Regions from separate parts of the Synechococcus sp. PROS-U-1 genome, predicted to be linked through region 2. Evidence: predicted binding sites of a transcription regulator. Region 2 holds the regulator's gene; each other region holds the start of a gene.
The links. Region 2 encodes NtcA, which controls nitrogen genes in cyanobacteria. Its sites were predicted from a motif close to GTANCNNNNGNTAC; they were not measured.
Positions count from the first base shown of each region.

Region 1: the regulator NtcA is predicted to act here: its motif matches at 3,294-3,307, upstream of SynPROSU1_RS07790 (DUF4278 domain-containing protein).
Region 3: the regulator NtcA is predicted to act here: its motif matches at 2,133-2,146, upstream of SynPROSU1_RS08200 (Fe2+-dependent dioxygenase).

Region 1 is NZ_CP047951.1:1,422,466-1,428,014, reverse strand. It holds gene SynPROSU1_RS07805 (hypothetical protein) at 1-201, shown strand, start outside; gene SynPROSU1_RS07800 (hypothetical protein) at 692-979, opposite strand; gene SynPROSU1_RS07795 (serine hydrolase) at 1,504-2,889, opposite strand; gene SynPROSU1_RS07790 (DUF4278 domain-containing protein) at 2,954-3,196, opposite strand; gene SynPROSU1_RS07785 (nucleoside kinase) at 3,366-3,962, shown strand.
Region 2 is NZ_CP047951.1:339,209-344,757, reverse strand. It holds gene dcd (dCTP deaminase) at 1-579, opposite strand, end outside; gene SynPROSU1_RS01680 (cob(I)yrinic acid a,c-diamide adenosyltransferase) at 579-1,178, opposite strand; gene rph (ribonuclease PH) at 1,324-2,067, shown strand; gene ntcA (global nitrogen regulator NtcA) at 2,126-2,842, shown strand; gene SynPROSU1_RS01665 (DUF3084 domain-containing protein) at 2,870-4,021, shown strand; gene SynPROSU1_RS01660 (resolvase) at 4,018-4,458, shown strand; gene SynPROSU1_RS01655 (DUF3146 family protein) at 4,442-4,699, opposite strand; gene pth (aminoacyl-tRNA hydrolase) at 4,699-5,316, opposite strand; gene SynPROSU1_RS01645 (TatA/E family twin arginine-targeting protein translocase) at 5,331-5,549, opposite strand, start outside.
Region 3 is NZ_CP047951.1:1,476,147-1,481,695, reverse strand. It holds gene SynPROSU1_RS08210 (ferritin) at 332-916, opposite strand; gene SynPROSU1_RS08205 (extracellular solute-binding protein) at 1,057-2,061, opposite strand; gene SynPROSU1_RS08200 (Fe2+-dependent dioxygenase) at 2,178-2,846, shown strand; gene SynPROSU1_RS08195 (hypothetical protein) at 2,930-3,160, shown strand; gene SynPROSU1_RS08190 (iron uptake porin) at 3,256-4,836, opposite strand; gene SynPROSU1_RS08185 (helix-turn-helix domain-containing protein) at 5,197-5,549, opposite strand, start outside.

The DNA.
Region 1 (5,549 bases), 1.1 Mb from region 2:
AATTCTGCAGAGGGCACCCTGCCTGGTGACGGAGTTCTGGTGCGATGGCGCGACATGACGTTGCAGCTTCCGCGCACCAACAACGCTGGATCACCCAGTTACACCGATGGCCGTTGGTGGTGGCGCGTTGTTGATGCTTCCTCGCCGGAATTCTTTGAACGGCGCGGCTCGGTGATTCGTTATGAATGTGAACTGATCTGAGCACTGAACCAGGGTCATGATCGTCGCCGCTTGCGGCGATTGGCCTTGCGTGTTCCGCCGTAGCGATAACCAGACTCGCTTCGAATGTCTGGCCAACATGATTCGCACACCAGGATCCAGCTCGTCCGTAGGGCGGTGCTCACTCGGTAATGCACCTTTCCTGGCTGTCTGCAGAGATCACAACAAAAGTGTTGGTTTTTCCACAATTCAGCTGGGGGTTTTCGGCTCAGATCGTCGTTTTGTTGCTTTTGCTGAGCATTCGTCTCGTAGGTCACAGCACCAATCGCTTGCTTGTGATTCGGTTATTGCTCAGAAGTTTCGATCTTGACTGCTGCGCAAATCAGTTGCCAGGACTGCATTTTTGACAACCGTGGAGAGCATTCTGTCGTTGTTTGCAGGCTCTTGCGAGCTGTTTTCCACGCCGATGCTTGAAACCGCTGTTCTGGCCAAGCTTGCTTCTCGAAGCCCTGTGGAAAAGCTGTGTATAACTTTAGGAATGGCTCGGTACTTTGGCGTTGATCGAGGCTTTCAGGGCAGCAGTTTCATGGATGCTGAGGTGGGATTCCACGGCCTCTGGGTTCTTGTTCAGATAGTCGACCCACGCGTCGTAGCACTGCTCCTGTCTTTGATCGATCACGGAATCAGCATCCGCAAGAAACGTGGCAATGGTGTCTTTGTCTTGTTCTTCCGTTGCCATGAAGAGAACCTCCTCGATTTTTGCCAGTCGCGCTTCGATGCGGCTCAGGCGGTTGTCGATGAAGTCGTCCCGTTGCGTCATCTGCCTGCCCCGGGGCAATGAATGGATCTTGAATTGTTGCTGAGAGCAGAACGGGTTGACGCATTAGTACATGCGCACTAAAACAGGTGTACTGCTCCGTTGCTCATGTCTGCGAGTTCTCCTTACGCCCCATTCCGTGCTGACGAGTGGATGCGTCATTCCTTGATCCATCCTCGTAAGGCCTTCCCAGCGACGCCCTCAGGGGTGTCGAAGCCTCTTGCCCGAGCTTCGGTCGCCGCTCGACGCTCCGATGCCGTCCAAGGTGAGCTGTTTCTTTTTCCAGTCGTGATGTGTTGATCGATCGGTTCTGCGACAAACGTTTGCAGGAGTCGCTCTTTGCTCTCTGTTCTGCCAGTGTGTTCATTGGTGTTTGTTGCCTGACCATGCTGTTGTTCGCCTCTCAGACAGCTCAAGGCGGTCCTTCTGTCATCCTCCCGGCGCTGTTGATCACAGGGCTTCTTGTTGCAGCATCTCAAGCCTTCGTTCCCAAGGGCGACGATCAGAACTGATATTTGCGGCTTGACTCATCGGAGGGCTGAGAGAACATCAGCCCCAAAAGAATTGGCATCAAATCCTGGCTTGTTCGGCGTCTGTCCCAAGCGCACGATGACTGCGCGCTTCGATGGAGCCACCAACAGCAGTTGTCCCTGGTACCCCTCCGCAGAAAAGCTTTCGTTGGGTAGATCTGGTCGAGATTTGCGGCGGTTCAGCCACCAATGCGCTCCGTATGCCTTTTTTGACCCTCGCGTTGCGGTTCGGGCGTGCTTCACCCAGTCCACTGGTAAAAGCTGTTCTCCATTCCAGCTCCCGTTATCCAGGTAAAGCTGACCAAATCGAGCCCAATCTCGTCCGCTTGCCCAGACCAGCGATGAACCGACCCATGTTCCACTGCTGTCGCTTTCGACAACCGCCGTCGTCATACCAAGCGGATTGAACAGCTGTTGTGCGGGAAAGTTCCAATAGAGCCGATCGTTGTCGATCGCGTGCCTGAGGATCCGGCTGAGGATGTTGGTGGTGCCGGATGAATAGTTCCATTTTTTGCCAGGCTTCCTCGCCAATGGTTGGCTTGCGGCGAACCGAGCCATGTCCGCTTCCTGGGTCAGCATTCGCACTAGATCCGAGTTCAGCCTTCCCGTCGCTTCCTCGAAGGCGAGCCCGCTGTTCATTCTCAAGAGCTGTTCAAGGGTGATTTCCTGCCGCGGGTCCTTCGGGGCACTCCATTCGGGCACGTTCGGTGTGCGTCGTAGATCCAGGACTCCCTCCCGAATGGCTAGTCCCATCAGTGCATGGGTGATGCTTTTGCTCATCGACCATCCGATGAGGGGCATGTTGGGTCGGATGCCACTGGCGTAGCGCTCAGCGATCACCCAGCCGTCCTGGACCACGACCACAGCTCGGGTTCGTTTTGGCGTTAGTGGATCGTCTTCACGAAACGCGCGATGGAGAACTTTGTTCAGCGCTTTTCTATCGATCTCCGGAGGCTGTGCGCTGGCCGTGTTGATGAGCGGCCACGGCACAGCACTTGGCATGGGATCCCGGGAGGCAGGGACCGCTTCACTCGGTAGTACTGGCATGGGTCGCCCGTCGATCCGCTGGCTGCAACCCCGTGCACCGTTCTGAACGGCCTCAGCGCGGATCAATCCGAACAGGGCACTGGCTTCTACGCGCCCGCTGATTGGATCGATCTTGCTTTGGATCCATCCCTTGGCGGCAGCCAGGTCTTCGCGGAGCATCTGATCCGGATCCATCCCAGCCATCAGGACGCCGCTGCAGAGCTGTTTCGCGGTGAAGTGCGTGCCAGCTTTTGCAAAGTTGATCAGGTTCCGCAGCGGTGCTTCAAGACCTGCTGCTGTGCTGAAGACCACTGCTGCTGCAGGAATCAGGACATAACGCCAGCGGTTCTTTGTCACCCTGAATGGCCATCAAAAAAGCGGGGGAGATTCCCCCGCTTCAATCATCGGCGGAGGGTTGGCATCAATACACGTCGTAGCCAACGCCGCGGTAACGCAGTTCACGACCACCGGTTGGGTGCTGCTGTGCGTCGTTCGTTTCATAGGCCACACCGCGATAGCGCAGAACCTTGGCTTTGACGGCCACTGGGGTGTGCACTTGATCGGTGTGCTCCTGATGGCGGAAGGCCCTTGCCATCTGTGTTCTGGCCGTCTCAATGGCCTGGTTGCGCACAGTCCGTGCCTTGATCAGCTGAAGTGTGTTCATCTTTCTCTTGCGCGGTGTCCACACCCCCGTTGCCTGGTGTGAATCTGACTGCGGCCTGTCGAAGAGGCTCAACGTGAATTCACCATAGGCCTGTTGTGTAACAACGGCTACTGTTTTCACCAATTTTTCATGACCCGGTTGTCAACATGGGTCTGCATTGGGTCGGGGCTTGTCCGGAGCGATTCCTCTCGTTTGCATTTGCGGTCCGTCGGCGGCCGGCAAGACAACCTTTGCTGCACATCTTGCAGAGAAGTTGCGTGCCAGAGGGCATCATCCACTTCTCATCGCATGCGATGACTACTACCGCAGTGGGTGGTCTCCCCACGCTCGCTATGGGTTCGACACAGTGGATGCCATCGAAGCTGATCTGCTTCGGCTTCAGCTCAGTGCCGTTCGCTACCGCCAGCTGGACTCCCTGCGCAGTTACGACATGCGCACCCGCAAGGTGGGCTCCAGATTGTTGAATCAGTCCTATGACGTGGTTCTTGTTGAAGGCTCCTACGGCCCCCAACTGTTTTTAGGGGCTGTGCCGATGTCGCTTGTTGTTTATATCGATACCCCCGTTGTGCGGAGGCTTGTCAGGCGCCTCTGGCGTGATGTGCGGGAACGCCAGCGCCCGGCGCTCTATGTGATTCGCCAGATGTTGTCGCAGATGCTTCCCGCTGAGCGGCGCTTCATTCTTCCTTTGAAGCACCGTGCTGATGTGGTCGTTCGGGGTGTTGAGTCTGGTTTAGGTGATGTTCTGGAGAATATTGTATTGCCGTAGCTGGCTAATTTGTATCTTTGAAATTACACCTCTATGCTCATTTTTAATTACTGCCTTGATCGAATATCAAGATCCTCGATGCTTTAGCTTAGTGTGGCTCAATCGGCTCAAGCCTTGCTTGAACACAGTTGAATCCTGATAATTGAGTGATTTTGTTGTAGCTGTTTGCCTTGATGTTGCTGTGCTGAATTCAGTTTGCCTTGCTGTCGATTCTGCAAGGCTTGTGAAGCTTACCTCTCGTTCGTCGAGTTGTTTGTTTCTTCCCTAGGGCCTGAAATTCGCAGCTCTCAAGCGCAATTTCCCAAAAAGAAACCCCCGCCGAAGGCAGGGGCTTCAAAACGAACGCGGGAGTGTGTCCTTGTTTCCACCCCGTGAGACGTTTTTCCTCACCTTTTCAATATGCCGATTGAACATGAAGGGGAGGGGGGCTTGTGGACAGCCTGCGGGTTGGCTCTGGATGCAAGCCGTCAGCCTGGCAGTGCCCCACCCACCTCAAAGCGCAGATCAGGGGGCAGCTTGAAGGTCTCCCGGCGAGGCCCCTTCCTCTCGGATGTCACGGTGACCCGTGTATGGAACTGATGGTCTTCCTGGTCCGTGGACGAGGCGTCTTCCAGTCTGTTCAGGCTCGCATTGACTCTGGAACCGTTTCCTGTGTGAGCAGGAAACTTCGTGCCCAACCCCTTGCTGAGGGATGGATCTGATCGTCGTTCCGTTTTTCAGGGCAAGCTTCCGAATTGTGGTGCCGAGATTTTGGGTTTGCACGGATGGCCCGATTTCTTGCGGTTCTGCCTTTGGCAGCTGCCGGCTCTCTGTTGCTGGAGCCGGAGCGTTGGATCTCAGTTGGCCCCGGAGCTCTGCCGATGAAGAGCTTGGGTTCGTTTAATTGCCTCTTTTGCACGCCCTAAAACCGTCCCATCAGCTGCCAGTGCTGCCTACCTTCAGCCCTCTCCCATCCCTGCATGTGACCAGGGCAGTGCTGGTGAAAATTGAGAGGTGGCCACTTGATTCGGGTGTCGACCCCAAATGAAAAAGGAGCGAGCCCCTCAGCCCACCCCCTCCGTGACGCATCGAAAGCACTCCTGCTTTCGTCGATGACTGTCGAGCATCGCGTTCTGTCCGCAGGTATCGACCCACACGTTTTTAAGTATTACTGCCTAGTTTTTGGTGGTCGTCTCTGGTTCATGGTCCGAGCGGCGCGAGCACCAATCAAACCGCTTTAGGGGAGTTGAACGAGCGAGGGTTCCTTCGCCCGCGTCTCCCTTGTTTTTTCCGGCTTGCCCTTTCAGCGAGCGGCCGGACGCTCAGCAGTTTGTCTCCAGAGCGTTGGCGTGGGACATCCTCTTCTCTTCGTACGAGAGAAAATCGGCCCACATTCCGACCAGGAAAGTCAGAGTCATCAAAGCCCTGACCTGCTCTTTCGAGCCAGGAGCGGTGTATTTGAAATCCATGAACATGCGATCTGCCGTCTGTTGCTGCTCCTTGCATCGCGCGTCAATCGTCATCATCAATTCTTGGGCTTTTTAAGAACAGGAATGTGGGTCGGTTCATCCCGCACATCAACCGTTGCTGCGCGAGGGATGGCGGTGA
Region 2 (5,549 bases):
CGTGACCCGTTCAGGCTGATGCTGGTACTTGCCTTGCCGATCGCTGTAGGTCGTTGAGCAGGGATCGCCTTCAAAAAACAGCAGCTGACAGATCCCTTCATCGGCATAGATCCGGCAGTCAGCACCCGAGCTGTTGCTGAATTCAAGGGTGAGGTGACCCTCCCAGCCGGCTTCCGCCGGGGTGGTGTTCACAATGATTCCCAGGCGGGCATAGGTGCTCTTGCCCAAGCAGATCACCGTGATGTTGGGGGGAACCCGCATCTTTTCCAGCGCTACACCAAGCCCATAGGAGTGAGCCGGAAGAATGAAATAGCGGCCGTCCTCATCTTCATGAAGAGGGGTGGGCTCAAGATTGGCCGGATTGAACCGCTTGGGATTCATCACCGTGCCGGGCACGTGCCGGAAGATCAGAAATTCCTGGGGGGACAGGCGCAGGTCGTAGCCATAGGAGGAGCAACCAAAACTAAGCACGGGACGCAGCTTTTGCTCCGGATCCAGATGACGGACAAGGCCGTTCTGGAATGGCTCGATCATTCCCTGCCCGGCCTGTTCAGTGATCCAGCGATCGCACTTGAGCATCAGAAACCTCGGCGCAACTCCGTGACTTGGTCTGCCATCTCCACCACACCGGCGGGGATCGCAGGTCCAGTGATGATCACATCCATCGAAGCGGGCCGCTGCTCGAGGGCTTCAATCACGTCCGCCTCATCCAGGTATCCAAAGGCCACAGCAAGCCCGATTTCATCCAACACCAGCTGATCGAGATCGCCCTGGATCAGATGCTGACGGCAGATGGACCAAACCGCGGCCACCGCCTCCGCACCTCCAGGGTGGCCCGGCGAGGAGAGGCAAAGGGGTACCTCGGGCCGTAGCCAAACCAGGCCACCGCAGAGTTGAACGCGTCCTGCAGGCCCCTGCTGCACGCCCCCTTTGAGGAACTGACTGATCAGCACCCGACTGCCCAGACCGGCGGCCCGCATCGCTTGACTAAGAACACTGGCAAAGCTGCCGCGGTAGGGCGCGGTGTGCACCTGCAGCTGGCCTTCGGGAGCCACCAGGACGAGCGGTGGAGGATCGGAGACAGGTGGAAGAGGTCTGAGGCCAGCCCGCTGCAAAGCCTGCTGATCCCGATCCAGGGAGTCCTGGAACGCTTGGGGGTCGGCAAGGCTTGTGGTCATCACTGCAACATCCGTCCGGGCAACCCCGGCAAGACCTTGAATGTAGCGGCGAGTTGACATTCCACAAGGGGATTGACACCACCCATGGTGTCTGGAAAGGGCAAGAACCACCCGCCTGCGAGGCTTGAAGAACTGCACACCACCGATGAGCCAACCGCTTGAAAGCCGCACTGATGGCCGCAGTCCCCAGCAGTTGCGACCGTTCTCGGTGACCTGGAATCCCATGGGTTTTGCCTTGAGCTCCCTTGTGGTTCACACAGGCAGAACCGCTGTTCTCTGCAGCGTCTGCCTCGAGGAGAACGTTCCCCGCTGGCGCAAAGGGGAAGGGTTGGGATGGCTCAGCGCCGAATACCGGCTACTGCCGGGATCCACGCCACAGCGGCAATCTCGGGAGCTGATGAAACTGTCGGGCCGCACACAGGAGATTCAACGGTTGATCGGCCGAAGCCTGCGGGCCGTGATCGATATGAAGCGCCTGGGGGAGCGCACGCTGCTGATCGACTGCGATGTGATCCAGGCCGACGCCGGCACCCGGACGGCCTCCATCACCGGGGCTTGGCTCGCCCTTGAGCAGGCCTGCCTCTCACTCGTGGATCAGGGACTCCTGGAACAATCGCCGCTGGTCGACCAGGTCGCCGCCGTGTCCGTCGGCCTGGTGGATGGCAAGGCGTTACTGGATCTGGATTACAGCGAAGACAGCAGAGCTGAGGTCGATCTCAATGTTGTGCAGGCTGGAGATGGTCGCCTGCTGGAGATCCAGGGGACTGCGGAGGGAGCGCCCTTCAGCCGCAGCCAGCTCAATGAATTACTGGATCTGGCTGAGCCTGGATTGACATCATTAATGCAAGCGCAACGCCAAGCCATCAACGAGCACACCAGCGTTAGGTAATAACCGCTACACGGCGGCAACGGCTTGCTCCGTAGCTTCGCCTCACCAGGGGGTTGTTATGACAAGTAGCCGAGGTTTCAGCCGATACACCCCCCAGATGGTGGCTCCAGCTCCCAGTGCAGAACCCGCCAACCGCTCTCTGCTGGAGATCATTCGGGATCTCGACGGCGCCAGTAGTGAATTGGTAGACCGCAACAAGACCATCTTTTTCCCGGGGGATCCCGCCGAACGGGTTTACCTGATTCGCCGCGGAGCCGTCCGCCTCTCCCGCGTTTATGAGTCAGGGGAAGAGATCACGGTGGCGCTGCTGCGCGAGAACAGCCTGTTTGGCGTGCTGTCGTTGCTGACCGGTCAACGATCCGATCGCTTCTATCACGCCGTGGCCTTCACCAGAGTGGAGATGGTGACAGCGCCGGCGACATCCGTAAAGGCGGCGATCGAGGCAGACACGAGCGTTGGCCTGCGCTTGCTACAGGGTCTGTCCAGTCGGATTCTTCAGACCGAAACGATGATCGAAACCCTGACCCACAGGGACATGTCATCGCGGCTGGTGAGCTTCCTGCTTGTGCTGTGCAGGGATTTCGGCGTAGCGGATGAGCTGGGAATCACGATCGACCTGCGCCTGTCCCATCAGGCCATCGCCGAAGCGATTGGCTCAACGCGCGTCACAATCACGCGTCTGCTGGGAGACTTGCGTCAATCCGGTCTGGTTCAGATTGACCGCAAAAAAATCACTGTTCTGGATCCGATCGCTCTGGCCAAACGATTCAGTTAGGCAGCAGGTTGAGCAACAGGTGCAGCCATGAGCGGCTGGGCACTGATCCTGGTTCTGCTGGTGCTCGGGGGCGTGCTGTCGACCCTGGGAGACCGGTTGGGCAGTCGCGTCGGCAAGGCCCGCCTGAGTCTGTTCAAGATGCGCCCGCGTCGGACTGCCGTTCTGATCACGGTGTTGACCGGCAGCCTGATCAGCGCACTGTCGCTCGGCGTGCTTCTGATGGTGAGCCGCCAGCTTCGGGTGGGCCTGTTTGAACTGGATGCCCTTCAGGCGAGGCTGCAGGACAGCCGGCGGCAGCTCGATGCAGCCGAACGGGAACGGCAAGAAACCCGAACGGAAACCAACCGGATCGCCGCTGAGCTCAAGCAGTCACAGCAACGGGCGGATACCTTGCGTCGCGAACTGGCTCCCTTGCAGAACGAACGCGCCCAACTCGAGGCAGAACGCGAACGGCTGAGCCGGGATATCGCTGCTCGCGATGCCGATATCCAGCGCACGGAAGCCGAATTAAACAGCGTGCGAAACCGGATCAGATCCGGTGAACAGGAACTCAAGGAACTTGAACGCAATCTGGTCGCCCTCCGACGTGGATCGGTTGTTATTAGCAGCGGGCAGACCTTGGCGAGAGCGACGGTTCGCCTCGATGCTCCGGGTCAAGCGAAACAGGCTGTCGACAGGCTGTTGCAAGAGGCCAATGTCAACGCGTACGGCAAGGTCAGGCCCGGTGAAGCACCCAAACGACAGCTGATCCGCGTTCCCCGCAGCGACGTGGAACGCCTGCAGACCATCCTCCGTAAACCAGATACCTGGGTGATCTCACTGCGCTCCGCCACCAATGTGCTGCGCGGCGAAACGGCGGTCTATGCCTTCCCCGAGGTGCGCCCGAACCGCCCGGTGGCCCAAAACGGTGACGTGCTGGCGACCACCACACTGCAACCCAATGAACGCACACCGGAGGGCATTCTCACGCGGCTGAACCTTCTCTTGGCCTCGGCCTATGCCGAGGTGCAACGGCGAGGATCCCTCACCGAGGGACTGCAGTTCGATGGAGCAGCACTGTCCCAACTCGCCGAGACATTGATTGAGGGACCCAGCCAAAGTGTGGTCTTGAAGGTGATTGCATCAGGGGGCAGCGCCAGCGCCGATCCTGTCGTCGTTACGGTTGAAGCATCCCCATGAAACGGGTGGCCGTGCTCGACCCAGGCCGCTGCAAGTGTGGCCTTGTACTGGCCGATCTTCACCTTGGCCTTGTGCTCGAGGGGCATGTTTTGGCTCCAGAAGCCGTGGAGCCCTGGCTGGAGCTGTGGAATCAAGACCAACTTCTGGACGGCATCCTGATCGGCGATGGCACCGGATGCCAAGCGTGGATCAAGCGGCTGGAGCGCTTGGGCAGCCTCACCGTGATTCCAGAGCGGGGAACAACCCTGCGTGCACGAGAGCGTTACTGGATGCTGTGGCCAGCGCGGGGATGGCGACGAATGCTGCCGACAGGGCTGCGCATTCCACCGGTGGACCTGGATGCTGTTGCCGCCCTTGTGATGCTGGAGGAGCACCTGCAGTGCCAACTTCGATGGCCGGAACCTGCACCCACGTTCTCGCTCAGAACCTGGCCCTGACCATGAAGGTGTAATCGCCTCCCGGTTCAAGTCTGTAATCGGAGCGCACCAGGAACCGCCGCAAAGCATCTTCAATCAGGGCGCGTCCCAAGGACGGCTCCACCAACAGCTCACCGCGGTCAAACGCCCAGGAGAACTGCCACTCGAACCCCCCAGCCGAGACCTCACCCTCAACACACTGCGCCTGAAAGCATTGGCGGAGCACCCGCAAATGGGCGGTTGTCGCCGGAAGAGCCGGCATCAGTCACCGGCCTCCAGGTCGTAGCGAAACCCGTTAATCCAAGTCCCAGCACGCTCGAAGTTCTGACGCTGAAGACGTTCAATCCCCTCCAAAACAGCGTCCAGCACAGCTACCACACAGGGTTGCTCCAGCTTGCTGAAGGGTCCGAGCACATGTGACACCGTTCGGGCTCGACGCTCGGCAGGGTTGTCAGCCGGTGCGCCGATGCCGATGCGAAGTCTCGGGAAGACCTGAGTCCCGAGATGCTGAATGGTGCTGCGCAATCCGTTATGGCCACCAGCGCTGCCCTGAGCACGAAGCCGCAAACGACCGAGGGGAAGGTCCATGTCGTCCACAAGCACCAGCAGTTGGTGGGGCTCCAGATCAAACCAATCGAGAGCAGCGCGGATCGCCCGACCGCTGTCATTCATATAGGTCTGCGGCATCAGCAGACGCAATCGCTGGTCACCACAACCTGTATCAGCAGCAAAACCATGCAACTTGGCTTGCTGCCGAAAACTAAATCCGGATCGCTCAGACAAGAGCTCTAGAGCCATAAAACCGATGTTGTGGCGCGTGCCCGCGTATTTCGTGCCCGGGTTCCCCAGCCCTACCACCAGCTTGAGATCAGTGGTCATGCCGCTACAGCGATTCAGTCACTGGGGGGAAGTTCTTCTGCCGGCTTGGGAGCGTCTTCGGAGACCTCCGGATCAGCCATCGCTTTATTGATCTCGCGTTCAAATTCCTTCGACGCCGATTGGAAACCCTTCAGGGTTTTTCCAAGGGTGCGCCCAAGTTCCGGCAAACGTTTCGGCCCGAAGACCAAAAGCGCTACGGCGCCGATAACCGCCATTTCGGGGAGACCGACACC
Region 3 (5,549 bases), 1.1 Mb from region 2:
ATGAACCCTGGGTTACTCTTGATCGTAATTTATGGAAGCGAATGCAAAGGTTTCACCGTATTCTTAAAAAAAGTTCCTCGATTAATGAACAAACAATCTCCATCAAAGGTCTCCCACTATCTAGGTACTGCATCTGGATGGCGTAAAAAGCGATTAAGGATCGCTATGGCGTTGAGAAACCAAGGATGGAGTCATCAACTCATTGCTGAATATTTAGAAGTCTCACCTAAATCACTGATGCGTGACATTAAATGTTTTGTCATTGATCCTCAGGGCTTGAATGCTTCCCCTTAAGTTATTTTTCTTTTAATTTTAAATCATCAGTGTTCTTTCACCCTTGTAGTGATGCGGGCTTGTTGTTGCCTTGATCGAGTTCATTGTCGATCAGCAATAAGGCTGCTGCCTGATTGTCGGCGAACTTCACGCGTCCGAGGAGGTGTGCAAACTCGTGTTCAGACTGTGTTTGCATCTCTACCATTGGGTCTAGAAATACCGTTGTGCGTGTATCAGTTACCCGCTCTGCCATGGAGTAAAGCTGCTGTAGCGATGATGTTACGTCAACTTCCATTTGAAATGCAGATGCCATGACATCTGCTGGCGATTCCCAGATCTGCAAGGGAGCTTCAACTGCCTTCAATGACACACTCTGCCCACGAGCAATAATGTACTCTGCAAACTTTGCTGCATGTTCGTGTTCACTGCTTGATTCATCACGAAAAAACCGAGAAAATCCTCTCAGTTCTCGTTCGGCAAACCATATCGCTGCTGCAAAGTAGGAGGCGTGTGCCTGCCTTTCCATGTTGAGATGGTCTTGGATGGCATTCAACAGATCAGGAGCAATAACTTCCGCTACTGCACGACCTGAGGGACCACGCTCAATAGATGCAGAGGCCCTAGACGTCGAAGTTGAAAGCATACTCTTTTTGTCAGTGACCAAATGATACGCACTTGTGAATCGAATTGCAGCCCTTGCGTGTCGTATGCACCAAGTTAAATGAGAGTCATTATCAAGAGAGAATAACTCTCATGTGTATTTCTACTTCTTTTGGTGCTGAGTCAACGCCAACCTGCATTTGCCATCACCTGTATTGCAGTTTTTTGTGTGGAACCAAGGGTGCTTATTGCAACATTGTCAGGAGTGAATTCTCCAAATCTTTTCAACTCTTTTGCTGTTCCAAGCCCTTTTAATGGGTACTCATATGTTGGGCCGGCAATTAATCGTGTTCCCTGTGGTGATGAAAGAAATTCTATAAACTGAATTGCCTCTTTTTTATTCTTGGCTGATTTCGCAACACCAGCCGCACTAATATTTACATGTGCTGGGTTAGGCATAATCAGTTTTATGTTTGACGTGATTTTTTGATCATTCTTTCCGCTTGCTCCTGCCTGCATTCTCGCCAAGTAATAATGATTGACCAGTGCAACGCCACATTTTCCTTGTCCCACTGCACGAATCAGTGAAACGTCACCAGAGAAGTATGGTTGGTTTACGTTGCCCACCATCTGTTTGACCCATGCACTCGCTTTCGCTTTGCCTTTCAGAACGATTTGGTCGGCAACAAGCGATTGGTTGTAGACGTTTTTTCTTTTGCGCAGGCAAAGCTTGCCTTTCAAACTTGGCTTGGATAAATCTGCATAGGTCTTAATTGTATTTGGATCAATGATTTTTGGATTTACGATGATTGCTCTGACGCGCCTTGTGAATCCAAACCATCGATTGGAGGGATCTCGATACCGCGCAGGAATGTTTTCTATCAGCTTTTGTGTTTTGACTGGTTGCAGGAGTCCCGCTTGTGCTGCGTTGTTAATTCTTGCCGAGTCGACCAACAAGATGACATCTGCCTTTGAATTGCTTCCTTCTCGTTTAAGCCGTTCGACAAGTGAGATGCCTGTTGCCTCGATCAGCCTTACTTTGATTCCGGTTTGCTGGCTAAATTGTTTGAACGCTTTCCTATCAGTATTATAATGACGGCCCGAGTAAACCCTTACTTCCTTTGCCTCCACTGAGGGTATAGCGATGAGTGGGGCGGCTAGAAGCAAGGGCGCAAAGAATCTGAGCATGTCTAGAATCACATACCAACCCACCTTACTTCGCTTAAGTGCGTTGTCAGCTTTATATGAACGTAGTTTATGTAGCAAATGCTAAGAGCTGTTCAATGCCTTCTTCTTTGTGAACCATGGAATTTCTTACCCATACGTTGTTGCCTGATGACGAAATCAAAGATATTCAACAGCGACTCTTGGCTCCTGACCTGCCTTGGCGTGATGGTCGTCTAACTGCAGGTGATCAGGCGGCGTTAGTTAAACAGAATCATCAACTTGCCCCTGATTCGGAGCTCACCATTTCGATCACGAAGCGAATTTCATATGCGCTGACCAACGATCCACTGATTAAGAGTTTTTCACTTATTCGGAAGGTTCATAGCCTGTTGATTTCTAGATCTAGCTCTGGTGATAGCTATGGTTGGCATGTCGATAATCCTTTCTCTCGGTATGGACGCCGTGATCTTTCATTTACAGTTTTCTTGAGTGATCATGATTCCTATCAGGGTGGCTCGTTGTCGATTCAAAGTGGTGGAGAGACGACGACTGAATTTCGATTGGCTGCTGGTCAAGTTGTTGTTTATCCTTCCTCCACGCTGCATTGTGTTCAACCTGTAGAAAGTGGAACACGATTTGTTTGCGTTGGTTGGATTGAAAGCTATGTGAAGTCCTTGGAAGATCGTTCCCTGCTATTTAATCTTGATGCCGGGGCTCGCGGAATGCTTGCCCGTTATGGTCGATCCGATGAATTGGATCTGATTTTTCAAAGTTACACCAATGCTGTTCGACGTTTATCGTCCTGATTTGTAGCTTTTGATGCTTCTTATTGCGTCCTTCAAGCCTCGTTAAGCTTGATGTTTGGCATAATAGAAATTTGCGTCTTGTTATGTCCAGGCCATCCGCAATTTCTGTTTTTGTTGCTGCCACTTCGCTTCTCGTCGCCTCTGCGGCTGTTCCAGTTGCCCATTCTCAGAATGCTGGTGGACTTCAAGAATGGAACACCGACCAGGGTGTTGACGAAGAAAGCGTGATGGACTCCGATGCAGCTGCCTTAAAGAAAAAGGCAGAGCAAGAGGATGTTTGTGTACCCATTGGTGAGGGTGAGAACTGCTGGTAAATCTGTTTACCTGATTCTTGGAGGGGCGTTTGCCCCTCTTTTTTTTGGCAAAAAAAAGCGCCCCGTGGGGCGCCCTTTTGTTGACCAAATCAGGATCAGAATTTGAAGGTCGTCTTGACGAGACCGCCAAATTTGTTGGCACCATCAACTTGATCTTTGCCCTTTGCATCATCAACCCAGAACACAGCAGGTGTAATGGTGATGTTGTCGGTTACACGGAAATCGTAATAACCTTCGATGGCAAAGTTTTCATCGCCAGGCCCTCCATTGCCTTGAACTTCAGTGGCATAGCTGGAGTAGGAACCGAAGCCAAGCCCCAGTTTGTTGCCTTCCATGAAGGCATCAGGCCAGTTGAGACCAACCATCCAGCCCTTAACGGCTTCAGAGTTGCCGCGGTATTCACTATCAGACCATCCGAAATCAATACCTGCACTGATGGTAGGAATGAATCCGCTGTCTTCAGGTGACCAGTAGCCGCGAAGGCCAACGGCGTGGAGAGGGTGAGCCAGATTCTTTGCCGTGGGTGTGGAGTAACCCATGGCCGCCTTGGCTTCTGTGTTGATCGTGCAGGTTTTCACACCCAGCTCGTCAGTTACACAAACCTTGTCCTGCTGAGCATTCTTCAGAGCGTAGAGCGCTGAAACATGCCATTTGCGGTTGCCGTAGCCAACTTGGCTGAGCAGGTAAGCATCGGTGTCTTCACCGAACATTTGCTTTTTGGAACCGCTCTTCGCACCGTCACCACCGTCGGCAACGTAGTTCACAGCAATGTTGAAGGCTGCATCACCAGGATCGACATCCTGACGCCACTGCACACCAAAGCCTTGACCCGTGCTGGCACCCAGAACAGCACCGTAACCACCCAGCTTGAATGCCTTAAGGATCGGCTTGTAACGGGTGGGTGTTTCGATCATGTAGTAGTTCTCGATCAACGCACCAACGGTGACCTTGAACTCGTTACCGATCGGGAAGCTATACCAGAGCTTGTCCACCTTGATGGTGTTGTCGCCGCTCTTGGCATCAGCCAGATAGGAGTCGGACTGGGTCCAGACGTTCTTCATGTTGCCCGTGCGCAGACGGGTGTACAAGCGATCCTTGCCAGTGAAGGAGGTGTCGAGGTTCAGTGTGTAGCGATAGGAGAAGCTGAATCCATCGCTGTTGCAGTCACCACCCTTCTTGTTGCACTCATCGCGATCGTCATACTTCACTGCGCCAGTGAAGAAGTCAGCCTGACCACGAAGCTTGGTGGTGGTGGAGAACTGGGTTGCTTCCAGTTCGCCAACGCGGGCCTCGAGGCCGTCAACGCGACCCTTGAGGATGGCCAGCTCGGTTTCGAATTCCTTGAGCAGGCGACGCAGCTCGTCGGTCACTTCAGTGATCCGGTCGAGGCAGGCGTTCAGCAGGGCAGCCGCTTCGTAGCGGGTCATGGCCCGGTTGCCACGGAAAGTGCCGTTGGGGTAGCCGGCCACACAGCCGTACTGCTCCACCAGGTTGGCCAGAGCCTGATAGGCCCAGTCGGTGGGGTAGACGTCAGAGAACTGGGTGACGCTTGTCACCTGATCAGCAGACGAGGCGTAATCAGAGACGCCGTTGATGTTGAGCTCGGCGGCATTAGCGCCACTGGCCAGAAGGCCAAGGGCAGCAGGAGCCACCAGCAGTTGCTGGAAAAGCTTCATTTGAATTCCTCACACAGGAAAGCCCAAAATGGGCATGCCCATAATGTCGCTGCGCTGTATTCGCTGTTACTCGTTTTGCGCACTTCAAGGTAGCTTTTTATACGTTGCGTTGTTCGTTGGGATCGGTGTCTTGCCCCAGGCACCTCTCCCAGCGTGTTTCATGTGATCTAAGTCTTCGACAGGCTTTTATGGTCTGGATCAGAAGACATGCTTTTTTGTGCTTTTTTTTACTCTTCCCCTGGTCTCAAGTCTGCACATGGGATTAAAGTTCAGAGACTGACTTTTGTCGGATCATGGCTGATTCTTCCGAGAATGCTTTGCGGCAAAGCAAAAAAAAGGGGTGTAAGAAGTCTAAGTGCTCTAAATGGAAGGGTGGAACGTGTCGCTGTGGTCACTGATGTTCTCTGCGGGCAATATCAATTGTTTTTTTAATTCATCGATGTAGATCTTATCTGTTTTTCTCAGAGAGCTTATGCTTCTTGATACTGTAGACCTTGAAGACCCAATGATTTCAGCAATGCGTGCGTGAGATAGGGTGTGTTCCAGGAGATAACCGTCTGTCGTTCGCCTGCCCAACCTTGTTGTCAGTAGTTGAAATAATTTTATAATTCGCCTTTCAATATTTGATTCGTGTCTCACGATATGTAGCTCTAGGATCCAGTCCATGATGCTGTCGTTGATATATTCCTCTGTTGATTTTTCGTATTTCAACC